2 regions of the Paenalkalicoccus suaedae genome follow, and region 2 is predicted to be linked to the other one. Evidence: predicted binding sites of a transcription regulator. Region 2 holds the regulator's gene; the other holds the start of a gene.
What was found. The regulator CtsR, encoded in region 2, represses protease genes until heat stress. The targets are predictions, from matches to a motif close to ATGGTCAATAAAGGTCAAACA.
Positions count from the first base shown of each region.

Region 1 (7,841 bases), 1.2 Mb from region 2:
AAGCTACTGCCTTTTTAGGCTCTTCTCCGTACACTTCGTCTGTCTTTACTACTTCTTTATTTAGTAGTTCGCTTAAACGTTGTGCTACTGCATCCAATCGAAGCTCTTCCACTACTTCACCCTTTGGGCGACCTAAGTGGCTCGCTAAAATGATTTTTGCACCCTTTTCAACTAATAGTTCAATCGTTGGCACGGCTGCACGGATACGTGTATCGTCTGTTACTTCTCCGTCCTTCATTGGTACGTTAAAGTCTACACGACAAAAAACACGTTTTCCTTTTACATCGATATCACGAATCGATTGTTTGTTCATGGAGAAACGCCTCCCTCTTCTTAGTAAGTAATGCATCAAAAGGCCATGAAGCCTTCTGATGGTAGATCCCTTATGTGAAAGAAAAATAAAAAAGGAGACAGGACACGTTGCCCGTCTCCTAAAGGTTGATTCAGGATTGTGCTTTTTTTCTACCCGAATTATAGGCCTTTAGCTGCTACGTACTCAACTAGGCGTACAACCTGTGTAGAGTAACCAGTCTCGTTATCGTACCAAGAGATTACTTTAACCATGTTGTCTTCCATAACCATTGTAGAAAGAGCATCGATTGTAGAAGCATAGTTGTTTCCGTTGTAGTCACGAGAAACAAGTGGCTCTTCGCTGTATCCTAGGATACCTTTAAGATCGCCTTCAGCTGCTTCTTTGAATGCTGCGTTTAGCTCATCAGCAGTTACGTTAGTGTCTAGTTCAGCAACTAAGTCAACAAGAGAAACGTTAGGAGTTGGAACACGCATAGCTCCACCGTTTAGCTTGCCCTTTAGCTCAGGAAGTACTAGAGATACTGCCTTCGCTGCACCAGTTGATGTTGGGATGATAGACTCAGCAGCCGCACGAGCACGACGGTAGTCTTTGTGTGGTAAATCTAAGATGCTTTGGTCGTTTGTGTAAGAGTGAACAGTTGTCATCATTCCACGCTTAAGACCAAACTTATCGTTTAATACCTTCGCGAATGGAGCTAGGCAGTTAGTCGTACAAGATGCGTTAGAAATAACATCATGGTTAGCTGCATCGTACTTATCTTCGTTTACACCCATAACGATTGTTACATCTTCGTCAGTTGCAGGTGCAGAGATAACTACTTTCTTTGCTCCAGCTTCTAAGTGCTTCGCAGCAGCGTCGCGCTTTGTGAAGATACCAGTAGATTCTACTACGATTTCAGCTCCAAGCTCGCCCCACTTTAGGTTAGCTGGGTCTCTCTCAGCAGTTACAACGATTTCTTTCCCGTCAACTACTAGGTTATCACCCTTCGCTTCTACTGTTACGTCAAGCTTCCCGTGAACAGAATCATACTGAAGTAGGTGCGCTAGCATGTTAGCGTCCGTTAAGTCGTTTACTGCTACTACCTCTACGTTAGGGTTCTTTAGAGCTTGTCGGAATACGACACGTCCAATACGTCCAAAACCGTTAATACCAATCTTTGTTGCCATGATAAAATTCCTCCTTAAAGTAGGTAAATTTATATTTCAAAGGGGTTACCCTTGAATTAAAATGTGCCACTTAATACTCTTCACGTACTAAGCTAAAAATAAACTTACAATTTCGCTAAAATTTCTTTAGCAGCTCCTTCATCGGTAATTAATACCTGACTTGGGCTTTTAATCAAATACGCTTGAATGGCTTCTGCTTTTGAAGCTCCGCCGGCAACCGCAATGATTGTGTTGATCGACTCAAGGTCGTTTAAATGCAGGCCAATTGTGGGTACTTTATGAACAATCTCACCAGACTTATTAAAGTAATAGCCAAACGCTTCCGCTACAGCTTCTTTTTCTTTCAGCTTTGCTAAAACATCCTCTTCTGTATCACGCCTGTCTGCCATTGTCTGTGCTTCACCAATACCGTGAATAACCATCGTAGCAGAATGAATCAATTTGAGAATAGATTGAATCGACGGCTCTAATACTAATGATTCGTAAGCGTCTTTACTCACTTGATCTGGGACATGTAACAATCTGTATGTGCCCATTGCTTTACGTGCCATTGTGGCACAGATCGTATTCGCCTGATTTTCTACCTGCTCACCTAGCCCTCCTCGAGCTGGAACAAATAGTGATTCTTTTAAATCAGAATCAGGAACGAGCATCTCGGCAACGGCTGCGATTGTTGTGCCACCTGTTACTGCGATAATATTGCCCTGCATCGCTAGGTTGCGCTTAATCACATTCACACACGTTCTACCCATTTCTTTTTTTACCCAAGGAAATTGATCACTGTCTCCTGGTACGACATGGACTTCTTTTACACCAAGCTTTGCCTGTAGCTCCTCTTCCATGGAGCGAGTATTAAATACCTCTTTCATCACTACTTCAAGCTGACTAAGAAGATTTTGTCCTTCTTCCGTTAACGTCATTCCTGATGTAGCAAATTCGACAAGTCCTTGGCTTTTAAGAAATGTCACTTCGCTTCTAAGCACTCGCTCCGACATTTCTAAGTTCGTCGCAAGCGTTCGCCTACCAATTGGTTGCATGAGGCGTATGTATCGTAGAATGCGAAATCGGAGTCCTAAGACTTCGACAAGGTCCGGCAGGAGTTTCTTCTGCAAATCTAATAGCATATTCATCCGAATTCTCCTTTGTCCCTATTCATTAGGGACACGAAACGTCCCTTGTAGACATATTGCGTCCCACTCAGGTCAAAAAAAATCATTTCCATGATGCGCGGCTTTTTTTACCTGCGCTGTCATTGTATCAAGGAAATGATGTCGAAGCAACTATTTTTGACTCGTTTTAGGCTCTATCAACGCTTTCTTTTAATGACCAGTAAGAGATGTTGCCCTCATCGATAACGCTATCATCCTTATCAGTCATGACCGGAATACGAATCTGATACTTCTCGAGCCACTCGTCATTTTTATAAATATCTCTCACCTCAAGCTCAAATCCTAGCTCTTTTTGCAACAATCTTACGGCCGCAAGACCATCCTCGCAGAGTGGACATTGCTCCTTCGTGTAAAAATAATACGTCATCTTATCCATCTCCGTATCTTTTTCGCTTAGAGGACGGCGCGATTTGCATCTCCTCGCGATATTTAGCAATCGTCCGACGCGACACTTCTATATGATGCTCAGCCTTAAGTAGGTCTGACAGCTTTTGGTCGGATAAAGGTTTTTGCTTCGGTTCATTCTCAATCAATCGTCTCATATACGTCTTAATTTTCTCGGCCGAGCTTGCAGTCTCTGAATCTCCTATTCCCTTGGTGAAAAAATATTTAAGCTCGTATAGTCCACGAGGCGTTTGCACATATTTTTTGGTAGTCGCTCTAGAAACAGTTGATTCATGAACACCAATTCGATCGGCGATCTGTTTTAAATTTAATGGACGAAGCTTTTCCTCTCCATCTGTTAAAAACGCTTCTTGGTGTTCGATGATCGATTCTGTTACACGTAAAATCGTTTCTTGGCGCTGGGCTATACTTCGACGGATCCACTCAAACTGATCTTGTTTATTCTTTAAATAATCCTGCACTTCCTTTTGCTTGTTAGTAAGCAGTTGCTCGTACTGACGGTTCATCGTCATTTTAGGAAGGTCCGCATTATTTAAAGTCACTCTCCACGTACCTTCATACATATGGACAAGCACATCTGGAATAACATAGCTTGGTGGCTCTTGAGCAAAAGCAGCTCCTGGTTTTGGGTTTAGTGATTGAATGAAGTCGGCTGCGTACTGCACATCTAAGATATCAATTCCTTCTGCCTTTGCAATTTGTTGCCACTGCTTTTTGGCTAAGGCATCAAGGTGCTCTGTTACAATTTTTTCGGTCAACGGATCGCGCACCTCGAGATAGTGAAGTTGCAACAAGAGACACTCTTTTAAGCTAGTCGCACCAACTCCATGAGGCTCAAGTGTTTGTAATAAGCGCACGCCATCCTCCGTTTGCTCGATCGAAGTATTTAACTCTTCAGCAAACGTTTGAAGCGGAGAATGCAGGTACCCATTTTCATCCACATGCAACGCCAAGTAGCTCACTATACGCTTCATCTCTTCTGAGATATCCCAAACCCGAATCTGATGCAGCAGATAGTCATGGAGTCCCTCCTCCGTGTTCGCTACATAGTCAAGTGGTGATGTATAATCCTCTTCGGATTGATAAGACGTAAAGTCTGTTTTATAATCGGTCGAAGCATCCGTGCGCTTCTCCTGTAATTCAATTAATGGATTCTCAAGCTGCTGGTCGTGCAAATACTGCTGCAGGTCGTGCATGGAATACTGGAGCATCGTAATCGCCTGCCGCAACTCATTGGTCATAACCAGCTTCATTTGTTGCTCTTGCACTAATCTAAAATCCACGTCGCGACACTCCCTTCCTCACTTACACCATTTATTTTAACATACATTATTCTTTGGTTTATGAAACAAGAATTACGGTTATCATGAAAAGTGAAACTTTTGAGTTTAAATTATTTGACCTTCATTGACCATTAGCGTTATGATGGTTTCATACGAAGAGGAGGCAGGAATATACACTCCCCGTATCTAATACTTAGAAGATGACATTTAAGGAGGAATTGAATCATGAATTTAATACCTACAGTAATCGAACAAACGAACCGTGGAGAACGTGCTTATGACATTTACTCACGCCTTCTAAAAGACCGTATTATTATGCTAGGATCAGGAATTGACGATAACGTTGCAAACTCTATCGTTGCACAGCTTCTCTTCCTAACTGCTGATGACCCTGATAAAGACATCTCGTTATACATCAACAGCCCAGGTGGCTCTATCACAGCAGGTATGGCAATCTATGACACGATGCAGTTCATCAAGCCAAACGTACAAACAATTTGTATCGGTATGGCAGCATCTATGGGTGCCTTCTTATTAGCAGCTGGTGAGCCTGGTAAGCGTTTTGCGCTACCAAACTCTGAAGTTATGATTCACCAACCACTTGGTGGAACACAAGGTCAAGCATCTGATATCGAAATCCACGCGCGTCGCATTATTGAAATGCGTCAAAAGCTAAACGAAATTTTAGCTGAGCGAACAGGTCAGCCACTTGAAACAATCGCGCGCGACACAGACCGCGATAACTTCATGTCTGCTGCAACAGCAAAAGAATACGGCCTGATCGATGACGTAATGGCAAAAGCTCCAACAATCGGTTCTTAATACGTAATGAACGCTCCTAGTCGCAGCTGCGATTAGGGGCGTTTTGTTATGTATGGGGGATGAGGATAAAATCTGTATCGATAACAGAGCGAGAACCGATGATGTTCCTTGCGTCATTGCACGAACAGTCTGGCACTTTATTCACGTATTTTTTGGAATGATCCTAAGCTATTGTATAGCTTTGTTTTTAATGAAAATTGGGGCCTTAGCTAATGGATAGTATAAACAACTTTGATTTTTTACTATTAGATTTTGGATGTGACCTTTGAATTTATTACACAATAGGGGGTTGATGCATAGGAGTGCCAATTTGACGCAACAGATACCCTGAGTGACGCAACCGGCTACCAGTTTGACGCATCGACACCCTGATTTGATGCAAAGCAAATTAAACCGACGCATACGAAAGCCTAACTGACGCACCTTACCTTCGATCTGATGCAAACAGACCTTTACTTGACGCAAAGCATCCCTCAAGGCTCTTAAATCCCTCCGCGCCCTCTCAATCTCGCACTCCCCATCCACCCAATCCTCGATCCTCAAAAATCCAAAACAAAAAACCTTCGTCTCATAGACAAAGGCTTGTACGCTTTAGGGATATAAAACTATTCTGCTTTACTGACGAATTCTTCTAAGGCATCCATTGCCTCTTGTTCATCAGGTCCGTCAATTTTAAGGGTAATATCCTTGTTAGCACCAACAGCTAAGCTCATGATCCCCATAATACTTTTTGCGTTCACCTTTTTATCGTCTTTCTCGATAAAGATATCCGAATGGAAGCGATTAGCCTCTTGTACGAATAGAGCAGCTGGTCTTGCTTGAAGGCCACTTTTTCTCTTAACAGTCAATGTTTTTTCGATCATAATCCATTCCTCCTTTTCCTCGTCTATAAAACAAGCGCTTTCATCCGGATAGATAAAAAGTGCAGGGGTCCTACACTTTTTCCCCTGCACGGAGCTTGTTAGCAAATTCTTCGATCTTACGTAGCCTGTGGTTAATGCCTGACTTACTTACCTTTCCACTAGTCAGCATTTCTCCGAGCTCTTTTAGTGAAACATCTTGGTGTTCAATGCGCAGCTCAGCAATTTCGCGAAGTTTTTCAGGAAGAGCATCTAAGCCAATTTCGTCTCGAATTAAGCGGATATTTTCCACTTGGCGCATAGCTGCTCCGACTGTTTTGTTTAAGTTAGCCGTTTCACAATTAACTAAACGGTTAACGGAGTTCCTCATATCTTTCATAATACGTGTATCTTCAAATCGAAGCAAGGCTTGATGTGCGCCAATTACATTTAAGAATTCGCTAATCTTCTCGCCTTCCTTTAAATAAAGGATAAATCCCTTTTTTCGCTCGATCATTTTTGCATTCAACTCAAAGTAATTCATTAAGTCACGGAGCGATGCATTATGCTCTTCATAAAACGAGAATATTTCCAAGTGATACGAGGATGTCTCCGGATGATTCACCGAACCACCTGCTAAAAATGCACCTCGCAAATACGCTCGCTTGCAGCAGGAATCTTTAATTAACTCCGGTGAGATCTCTCGTGTGAACGAAAACGCCTCATCTACGATACGGAGCGATTCTAATATCTCTCGCGCCTGTTTGGAAATGCGCACCACGTACACGTTATTTTTCTTCAGTCGCATTTTTTTACGAACGAGCAACTCCACGTGTACCTCATATATTGACTTTAGTAAGGAATAGATGCGTCTAGCGATGGCCGCGTTCTCTGTTTGTATATCGAGCGTCATCTGCATATTACGTAAAGAGACGGACCCATTCATGCGAATCAAAGCGGCAAGCTCTGCCTTCGAGCAGCATGGATCAATCTCTAACTGCGTAAGCTCTTTTTTTGTCATCGAAGCAAACGACATCATTCCACCCCCCTTTTATTCATTTATTACCCTATAGAAGCGATACGAGACGCTGGGATAGCTTAATGGCATCGTGTCTCACAAGTTCATTTTTAAATGAAAGCAGCTCGTCCTCGATAATTCGTACGTTCATTGCCTGAAGTACGTCGCGGTCGACCTCGACTCCTATAGCGCCATCCTCTTTATACCTCTGTGCATAAGAGAATGGGATTTGCTGTGAGTTCAGTAGCACAGCGTCTACAATATTTGTCCCAACATGATCATTGATCGCCGCAACATGATCGGAGACAGCATAGTTGTCCGTCTCCCCCGGCTGTGTCATGACATTACAAATATAGACCTTCGTTGCCGTAGAGCGCTTGATCGCATCCGTAATTCCCGGCACAAGTACATTCGGCATAATACTCGTATACAAACTCCCTGGCCCAAGTACAACTAAATCCGCCGACTCAATTGCATAGACAGCATCATACATCGCTTCAGGCTCTTTTGGCTCGAGGAACACACGTTTGATTTTTTTGCCGGTCAAAGGAATCTTTGATTCTCCAGATGTTACTGTACCATCTTCGTGCTCCGCATGAAGAGTAATATGCTTATTTGATGCCGGGATCACTTTCCCTTTCACGTTTAATACACGGCTGATCTCCTGCACCCCTTGTGCAAAATCTCCGGTAATAGACGTCATTCCTGCTAACAGTAAATTGCCGAGAGAATGACCAATCAATCCTTTACCAAGTTCAAATCGATGCTGAAAAAGCTCTTCGACAAGTGGCTCCACTTCTGACAAAGCGACTAACACGTTACGTAC
Region 1 is NZ_CP041372.2:2,852,126-2,859,966, forward strand. Features, by position in the region: gene FLK61_RS15260 (phosphoglycerate kinase) at 1-313, opposite strand, end outside; gene gap (type I glyceraldehyde-3-phosphate dehydrogenase) at 472-1,479, opposite strand; gene FLK61_RS15270 (sugar-binding transcriptional regulator) at 1,584-2,609, opposite strand; gene FLK61_RS15275 (glutaredoxin family protein) at 2,776-3,015, opposite strand; gene rpoN (RNA polymerase factor sigma-54) at 3,017-4,336, opposite strand; gene clpP (ATP-dependent Clp endopeptidase proteolytic subunit ClpP) at 4,562-5,158, shown strand; gene FLK61_RS15290 (HPr family phosphocarrier protein) at 5,764-6,021, opposite strand; gene whiA (DNA-binding protein WhiA) at 6,092-7,033, opposite strand; gene FLK61_RS15300 (gluconeogenesis factor YvcK family protein) at 7,065-7,841, opposite strand, start outside.
Region 1: a site for CtsR is predicted at 4,448-4,468, ahead of clpP (ATP-dependent Clp endopeptidase proteolytic subunit ClpP). Genes of this name have one in related genera too.

Region 2 (7,841 bases):
GGACGAACGCTGGCGGCATGCCTAATACATGCAAGTCGAGCGCAGGAAGCATCACGATCTCTTCGGAGTGAATGATGTGGAATGAGCGGCGGACGGGTGAGTAACACGTGGGCAACCTGCCCTGTAGACTGGGATAACTTCGGGAAACCGAAGCTAATACCGGATAATCAAAGGAACCGCATGGTTCCCTTGTAAAAGTTGGGTTTTACCTAACACTACAGGATGGGCCCGCGGCGCATTAGCTAGTTGGTAAGGTAATGGCTTACCAAGGCGACGATGCGTAGCCGACCTGAGAGGGTGATCGGCCACACTGGGACTGAGACACGGCCAGACTCCTACGGGAGGCAGCAGTAGGGAATCATCCGCAATGGGCGAAAGCCTGACGGTGCAATGCCGCGTGAACGATGAAGGTCTTCGGATCGTAAAGTTCTGTTATGAGGAAGAACAAGTGCCGCACGAATAGACCGGCACCTTGACGGTACCTCACGAGAAAGCCCCGGCTAACTACGTGCCAGCAGCCGCGGTAATACGTAGGGGGCAAGCGTTGTCCGGAATTATTGGGCGTAAAGCGCGCGCAGGCGGTCTCTTAAGTCTGATGTGAAAGCCCACGGCTCAACCGTGGAGGGTCATTGGAAACTGGGAGACTTGAGTGTAAGAGAGGAAAGTGGAATTCCATGTGTAGCGGTGAAATGCGTAGATATATGGAGGAACACCAGTGGCGAAGGCGACTTTCTGGCTTACAACTGACGCTGAGGCGCGAAAGCGTGGGGAGCAAACAGGATTAGATACCCTGGTAGTCCACGCTGTAAACGATGAGTGCTAGGTGTTAGGGGTTTCGATGCCCTTAGTGCCGAAGTTAACACATTAAGCACTCCGCCTGGGGAGTACGGCCGCAAGGCTGAAACTCAAAGGAATTGACGGGGGCCCGCACAAGCAGTGGAGCATGTGGTTTAATTCGAAGCAACGCGAAGAACCTTACCAGGTCTTGACATCCTCTGCCACTCCTAGAGATAGGACGTTCCCCTTCGGGGGACAGAGTGACAGGTGGTGCATGGTTGTCGTCAGCTCGTGTCGTGAGATGTTGGGTTAAGTCCCGCAACGAGCGCAACCCTTGACCTTAGTTGCCAGCATTTAGTTGGGCACTCTAAGGTGACTGCCGGTGACAAACCGGAGGAAGGTGGGGACGACGTCAAATCATCATGCCCCTTATGACCTGGGCTACACACGTGCTACAATGGATGGTACAAAGGGCAGCAAAACCGCGAGGTTGAGCAAATCCCATAAAGCCATTCTCAGTTCGGATTGTAGGCTGCAACTCGCCTACATGAAGCCGGAATTGCTAGTAATCGCGGATCAGCATGCCGCGGTGAATACGTTCCCGGGCCTTGTACACACCGCCCGTCACACCACGAGAGTTTGTAACACCCGAAGTCGGTGAGGTAACCTTTATGGAGCCAGCCGCCGAAGGTGGGACAGATGATTGGGGTGAAGTCGTAACAAGGTATCCCTACCGGAAGGTGGGGATGGATCACCTCCTTTCTAAGGAGCATTAAGCTCAATCGAACTTCGCATTCGACCCTTTTGTTTAGTTTTGAGAGATCATCTCTCTAAAAACACTATATTTTTTTGTCAAAATGGGCCTGTAGCTCAGCTGGTTAGAGCGCACGCCTGATAAGCGTGAGGTCGGTGGTTCGAGTCCACTCAGGCCCACCATTTTGCACAAAATTAATTTTTGGGGCCTTAGCTCAGCTGGGAGAGCGCCTGCTTTGCACGCAGGAGGTCAGCGGTTCGATCCCGCTAGGCTCCACCATTGACCTTTGAAAACTGGATAGTAATAAACATGTAGAAAAGAATCACCGGAAAATCAATCCGTTTGGAAACAAACGAAAGGTTTTTCCGAGTGTCTTAGAAGATAGCCAAGAAGTAAAACGACGTCCTAACAGTAAGTTAGGTTAAGCGAATAAGGGCGCACGGTGGATACCTTGGCACTAGGAGCCGATGAAGGACGGGACGAACACCGATATGCTTCGGGGAGCTGTAAGTAAGCGTTGATCCGGAGATTTCCGAATGGGGGAACCCACTACCCGTAATGGGGTAGGATCCATATCTGAATCCATAGGATATGAGAAGGCAGACCCAGGGAACTGAAACATCTTAGTACCTGGAGGAAGAGAAAGCAAATGCGATTTCCTTAGTAGCGGCGAGCGAAACGGAATTAGCCCAAACCAAAAGGCTTGCCTTTTGGGGTTGTAGGACATTCCATACGGAGTAAGAAAGAGAGAGTCTAGACGAAGCGATCTGGAAAGATCCGCGGTACAAGGTAACAGCCCTGTAGTCAAAAGACTCCCTCCTCCGGAGTGTATCCTGAGTACGGCGGGACACGTGAAACCCCGTCGGAATCTGGGAGGACCATCTCCCAAGGCTAAATACTCCCTAGTGACCGATAGTGAACCAGTACCGTGAGGGAAAGGTGAAAAGCACCCCGAGAGGGGAGTGAAAGAGATCTTGAAACCGTGTGCCTACAAGTAGTTGGAGCCCGTTAATGGGTGACAGCGTGCCTTTTGTAGAATGAACCGGCGAGTTACGATTACGTGCAAGGTTAAGTTGAAGAGACGGAGCCGCAGCGAAAGCGAGTCTGAATAGGGCGACATAGTACGTGGTTGTAGACCCGAAACCGGGTGATCTACCCATGTCCAGGGTGAAGTCCAGGTAACACTGGATGGAGGCCCGAACCCACGCACGTTGAAAAGTGCGGGGATGAGGTGTGGGTAGGGGTGAAATGCCAATCGAACTCGGAAATAGCTGGTTCTCCCCGAAATAGCTTTAGGGCTAGCCTCGAGGGAAGAGTATTGGAGGTAGAGCACTGATTGGACTAGGGGTCCCCACAGGATTACCGAATTCAGTCAAACTCCGAATGCCAATTACTTATCCTCGGGAGTCAGACTGCGAGTGCTAAGATCCGTAGTCAAAAGGGAAACAGCCCAGACCATCAGCTAAGGTCCCAAAGTATACGTTAAGTGGAAAAGGATGTGGAGTTGCTTAGACAACCAGGATGTTGGCTTAGAAGCAGCCATCATTGAAAGAGTGCGTAATAGCTCACTGGTCGAGTGACTCTGCGCCGAAAATGTACCGGGGCTAAACGTATCACCGAAGCTATGGATTAACACCTTAGGGTGTTAATGGTAGGGGAGCGTTCCAAGGGCTGCGAAGCAAGACCGGAAGGACTTGTGGAGCGCTTGGAAGTGAGAATGCCGGTATGAGTAGCGAAAAGAGGGGTGAGAATCCCCTCCGTCGAAAGCCTAAGGGTTCCTGAGGAAGGCTCGTCCACTCAGGGTTAGTCGGGACCTAAGCCGAGGCCGAAAGGCGTAGGCGATGGCAAACAGGTTGATATTCCTGTACCACCACGCTTTTGTTTGAGCAATGGGGGGACGCAGGAAGGTAGGGAATGCGCACGATTGGAAGTGTGCGCTGAAGCAGTGAGGCTGGTAGATAGGCAAATCCGTCTACCGTAAGGTTGAGCTGTGATCACGAGCGAAATTTAGTAGCGAAGTTCCCGATCCTACACTGCCAAGAAAAGCCTCTAGTGAGAAAGCTGGTGCCCGTACCGCAAACCGACACAGGTAGGCGGGAAGAGAATTCTAAGACGCGCGGGAGAACTCTCGTTAAGGAACTCGGCAAAATGACTCCGTAACTTCGGGAGAAGGAGTGCTCTATTAGGGTGCAAGCCCGAGAGAGCCGCAGTGAATAGGCCCAAACGACTGTTTATCAAAAACACAGGTCTCTGCGAAGCCGCAAGGCGAAGTATAGGGGCTGACACCTGCCCGGTGCTGGAAGGTTAAGAGGAGGGGTTATCCCTTACGGGAGAAGCTCTGAATTGAAGCCCCAGTAAACGGCGGCCGTAACTATAACGGTCCTAAGGTAGCGAAATTCCTTGTCGGGTAAGTTCCGACCCGCACGAAAGGTGCAACGATTTGGGCACTGTCTCAACGAGAGACCCGGTGAAATTATATTACCTGTGAAGATGCAGGTTACCCGCGACAGGACGGAAAGACCCCATGGAGCTTTACTGTAGCTTGATATTGGATGTTGGAACAGCTTGTACAGGATAGGTAGGAGCCTTGGAAACCGGAGCGCTAGCTTCGGTGGAGGCATTGGTGGGATACTACCCTGGCTGTTTTGACATTCTAACCTCGAACCGTGATCCGGTTCAGGGACAGTGTCAGGTGGGCAGTTTGACTGGGGCGGTCGCCTCCTAAAAAGTAACGGAGGCGCCCAAAGGTTCCCTCAGAATGGTTGGAAATCATTCGCAGAGTGCAAAGGCATAAGGGAGCTTGACTGCGAGACATACAGGTCGAGCAGGGACGAAAGTCGGGCTTAGTGATCCGGCGGCACCGTATGGAAGGGCCGTCGCTCAACGGATAAAAGCTACCCTGGGGATAACAGGCTAATCTCTCCCAAGAGTCCACATCGACGGGGAGGTTTGGCACCTCGATGTCGGCTCGTCGCATCCTGGGGCTGAAGTAGGTCCCAAGGGTTGGGCTGTTCGCCCATTAAAGCGGCACGCGAGCTGGGTTCAGAACGTCGTGAGACAGTTCGGTCCCTATCCGTCGCGGGCGTTGGAAATTTGAGAGGAGCTGTCCTTAGTACGAGAGGACCGGGATGGACACACCGCTGGTGTACCAGTTGTTCCGCCAGGAGCATAGCTGGGTAGCTACGTGTGGACGGGATAAGTGCTGAAAGCATCTAAGCATGAAGCCCCCCTCAAGATGAGATTTCCCATCACTTATAGTGAGTAAGATCCCTTAGAGATGATGAGGTAGATAGGTCTCGTGTGGAAGCATAGCGATATGCGGAGCTGAGAGATACTAATCGATCGAGGGCTTAACCAAGATATATAGTTTTACAGAAGGCGTCAACTAAGACGATTCTTCTTCTACATGTTCACTATCCAGTTTTGAAAGGTCAACGACCTTTATCTTTCTTGATTCGCATAGCGGAGCAAGAAATCATAGTCTAGTGACGATAGCAGAGAGGTCACACCCGTTCCCATGCCGAACACGGAAGTTAAGCTCTCTAGCGCCGATGGTAGTTGGGGGCTGTCCCCCTGTGAGAGTAGGACGTTGCTGGGCAAACGAGCATCCACCTGATGGTGGGTGTTTTTTTGTGTGTTAAAAAGAGAAACTAGCTGCCTTTTTAACGGGAAGGTCGTTGATTTATCGATCGTTTACGTCAGGCTAGAGGTCGTTTGCATCATATTGGATAGTGAGTGCGCCACCTGATCTTCCGTATGCGTCGCCGCAGATTGATTTGCATCAAATGAAGGAGTGTATGCATCGGATAGAACGGCATTTGCATCACATCTAGGATGGAGTGCGTCAGTTGGGTCTTCGTATGAGTCTGTTCAACTAGCTTTGCATCACATCCGTGCTTGAATGCGTCATTTAGAAGTCTGTATGCACCAAATCAAAGAGAGGATGCATCATTTAATCTTCCTTATACAACAAGTAGATAGTACATTCAGATGTTGTAAAAAAATACTTCCATTATTAAATAAGCAACAAATTGAAATCATCCCTCGTATACATATTAACTCGATTTTCTGTCTAGAATGATGATTAGATCGGGCTTTTTTGTGGAATAAAAGATAGTGGTGTACATAGAAGCAAAATAGTTGCAAGTTGATTTTTATTCGCTATAATATAGTTAACGTCAAATATAGTCAAAGTCAGATTGACCAGCTATGTGAGAGATCGACCGTCTGCTTTAGAGGTCAAGGAGGAGACAGCGATGAGGAATACGTCTGATATTATTGAACATTATTTAAAGCAGGTCATTGAAAAGAATGAGGATGCAATAATTGAAGTGAAGCGTAGCGAGCTTGCTGTACAGTTTGATTGTGTACCTTCTCAAATTAACTATGTTATTAGTACGAGATTTACAGAAGAAAAGGGCTATCTCGTGGAGAGTAAGCGTGGTGGCGGAGGGTATATTCGCATTATTAAGCTTCAAGTAGATAATCAGCCTGCTCTATATGATCATTTAATGAAGCTTGTCGGTGATACTATTGCACAGGCACAGGCGGAGGATATGATTGATAGGCTGGCAGAAGAAGAGGCAATTACACCACGCGAGTCACATTTAATGAAAACTGTTATTGAAAGAAATATAATAGCAGTTCCACTCCCTTTACGGGATGAGCTTCGAGCAAGACTTATGATTGGTATGTTAAAGACACTTAAGTATAAATCATCCTAATTTTCGATAAGAGGAGGGGTAAAGATGCTTTGTCAAGAGTGTCAGGAGCGTGAAGCCACACTCCATTTTACAAAGATTATCAATGGGGAGAAAACAGAATTCCACATTTGTGATGTTTGTGCGAAAGAGCGGGGAGATTACACTCCTGGCTCAAACAGCTTTTCGATTCACCAGCTCCTCTCCGGGTTACTTGATACTGCGGGGCAACAAAAGCCATCGCGTGAGATAGGTGCACAGCAGCGAGCAGAAAAGCAATGTCCGTCCTGTGGGATGACATATAGACAGTTTGCTGAGATTGGTCGCTTTGGATGTGCTGACTGCTACGAGAGCTTTGATGAGAAGCTTGATCCTGTTCTAAGAAGGATTCATGGAGGAAATGCACAGCACACTGGAAAAGTGCCGAAGCGTAAAGGAAAGGACCTTCATGTATATAAACAAATAGAAGATTTAAAGCAAAAGCTTCAGCAGTTAATAGCTGAAGAAGAGTTCGAAGCAGCCGCTACTACCCGTGATGAGATTCGTTCTTTAGAGCACTCTCTTAAAGGGAAAGGAGGCGAATCATCATGACGCTACATTCGTTTATTCAGAATGCGACTAGTCCTTGGATGAAAAACGAAGGACCAGATTCGGATATTGTGATTAGTAGCAGAGTAAGATTAGCGCGCAATTTAGAAGGAATTACGTTCCCGATTATCGCAAATGAAGAAGAACTGTCCCCTGTACCTGAAAAGGTCGAGGCACACTTTGCGGGTCACTCGCATAAGCGATTTGGAGAGCTTTCTTTAATAAAAATGAATGACTTAACAGATAATGAGAAGCGTATTTTAGTGGAGAAGCACTTAATTAGTCCAAACCTTTCTGGAAAGTCAAAGGCTGGCGCAGTGTTACTAAGTGAGGATGAATCATTGAGCGTAATGGTCAATGAGGAGGATCATTTCCGCATCCAGTGTTTATTACCTGGCTTTCAGCTTCAAGAAGGGCTAAAATACGCAAATGACATGGACGATTGGATGGAGGAGAAGCTAGACTTCGCTTACGATCAGCGTCGAGGCTACTTAACGAGCTGTCCGACAAACGTTGGTACTGGTCTCAGGTCATCAGTAATGATGCACCTTCCCGCTTTAGTTATGACGAATCAGCTAAACCGAATTTTACCGGCAATTAACCAACTTGGCTTAGTTGTTAGAGGAATTTACGGGGAAGGTAGCGAAGCTTTAGGTAACCTATTTCAACTTTCTAACCAGACGACCTTGGGTGAGTCGGAGAGTGAAATAGTGGAGGACTTGCGTAGCGTGGTTTCGCAATTAGTAGAGAGGGAGAGAGCAGCCAGAGAACAGCTCTTAACTCAGTCTACTAATATTGTAGAGGATCGCATTTATCGTTCTCTCGGCATACTCTCTTATAGTCGCCGAATGGAGTCGAAGGAAGCGATGCAACGCCTCTCTGATATCCGTCTAGGAATTGATACAGGGATTATTAAAGGAATTGATGCAAAAATTTTAAATGAGCTGATGGTATTAACACAGCCAGGATTTTTGCAGCACTATGCCGGCGAAGCATTAACCGCTGAGCAACGGGATCAACGT
Region 2 is NZ_CP041372.2:99,330-107,170, forward strand. Features, by position in the region: rRNA gene FLK61_RS00925 (16S ribosomal RNA) at 1-1,539, shown strand, start outside; tRNA gene FLK61_RS00930 (tRNA-Ile) at 1,637-1,713, shown strand; tRNA gene FLK61_RS00935 (tRNA-Ala) at 1,735-1,810, shown strand; rRNA gene FLK61_RS00940 (23S ribosomal RNA) at 1,951-4,889, shown strand; rRNA gene rrf (5S ribosomal RNA) at 5,013-5,129, shown strand; gene FLK61_RS00950 (CtsR family transcriptional regulator) at 5,788-6,255, shown strand; gene mcsA (protein-arginine kinase activator protein McsA) at 6,280-6,822, shown strand; gene mcsB (protein-arginine kinase McsB) at 6,819-7,841, shown strand, end outside.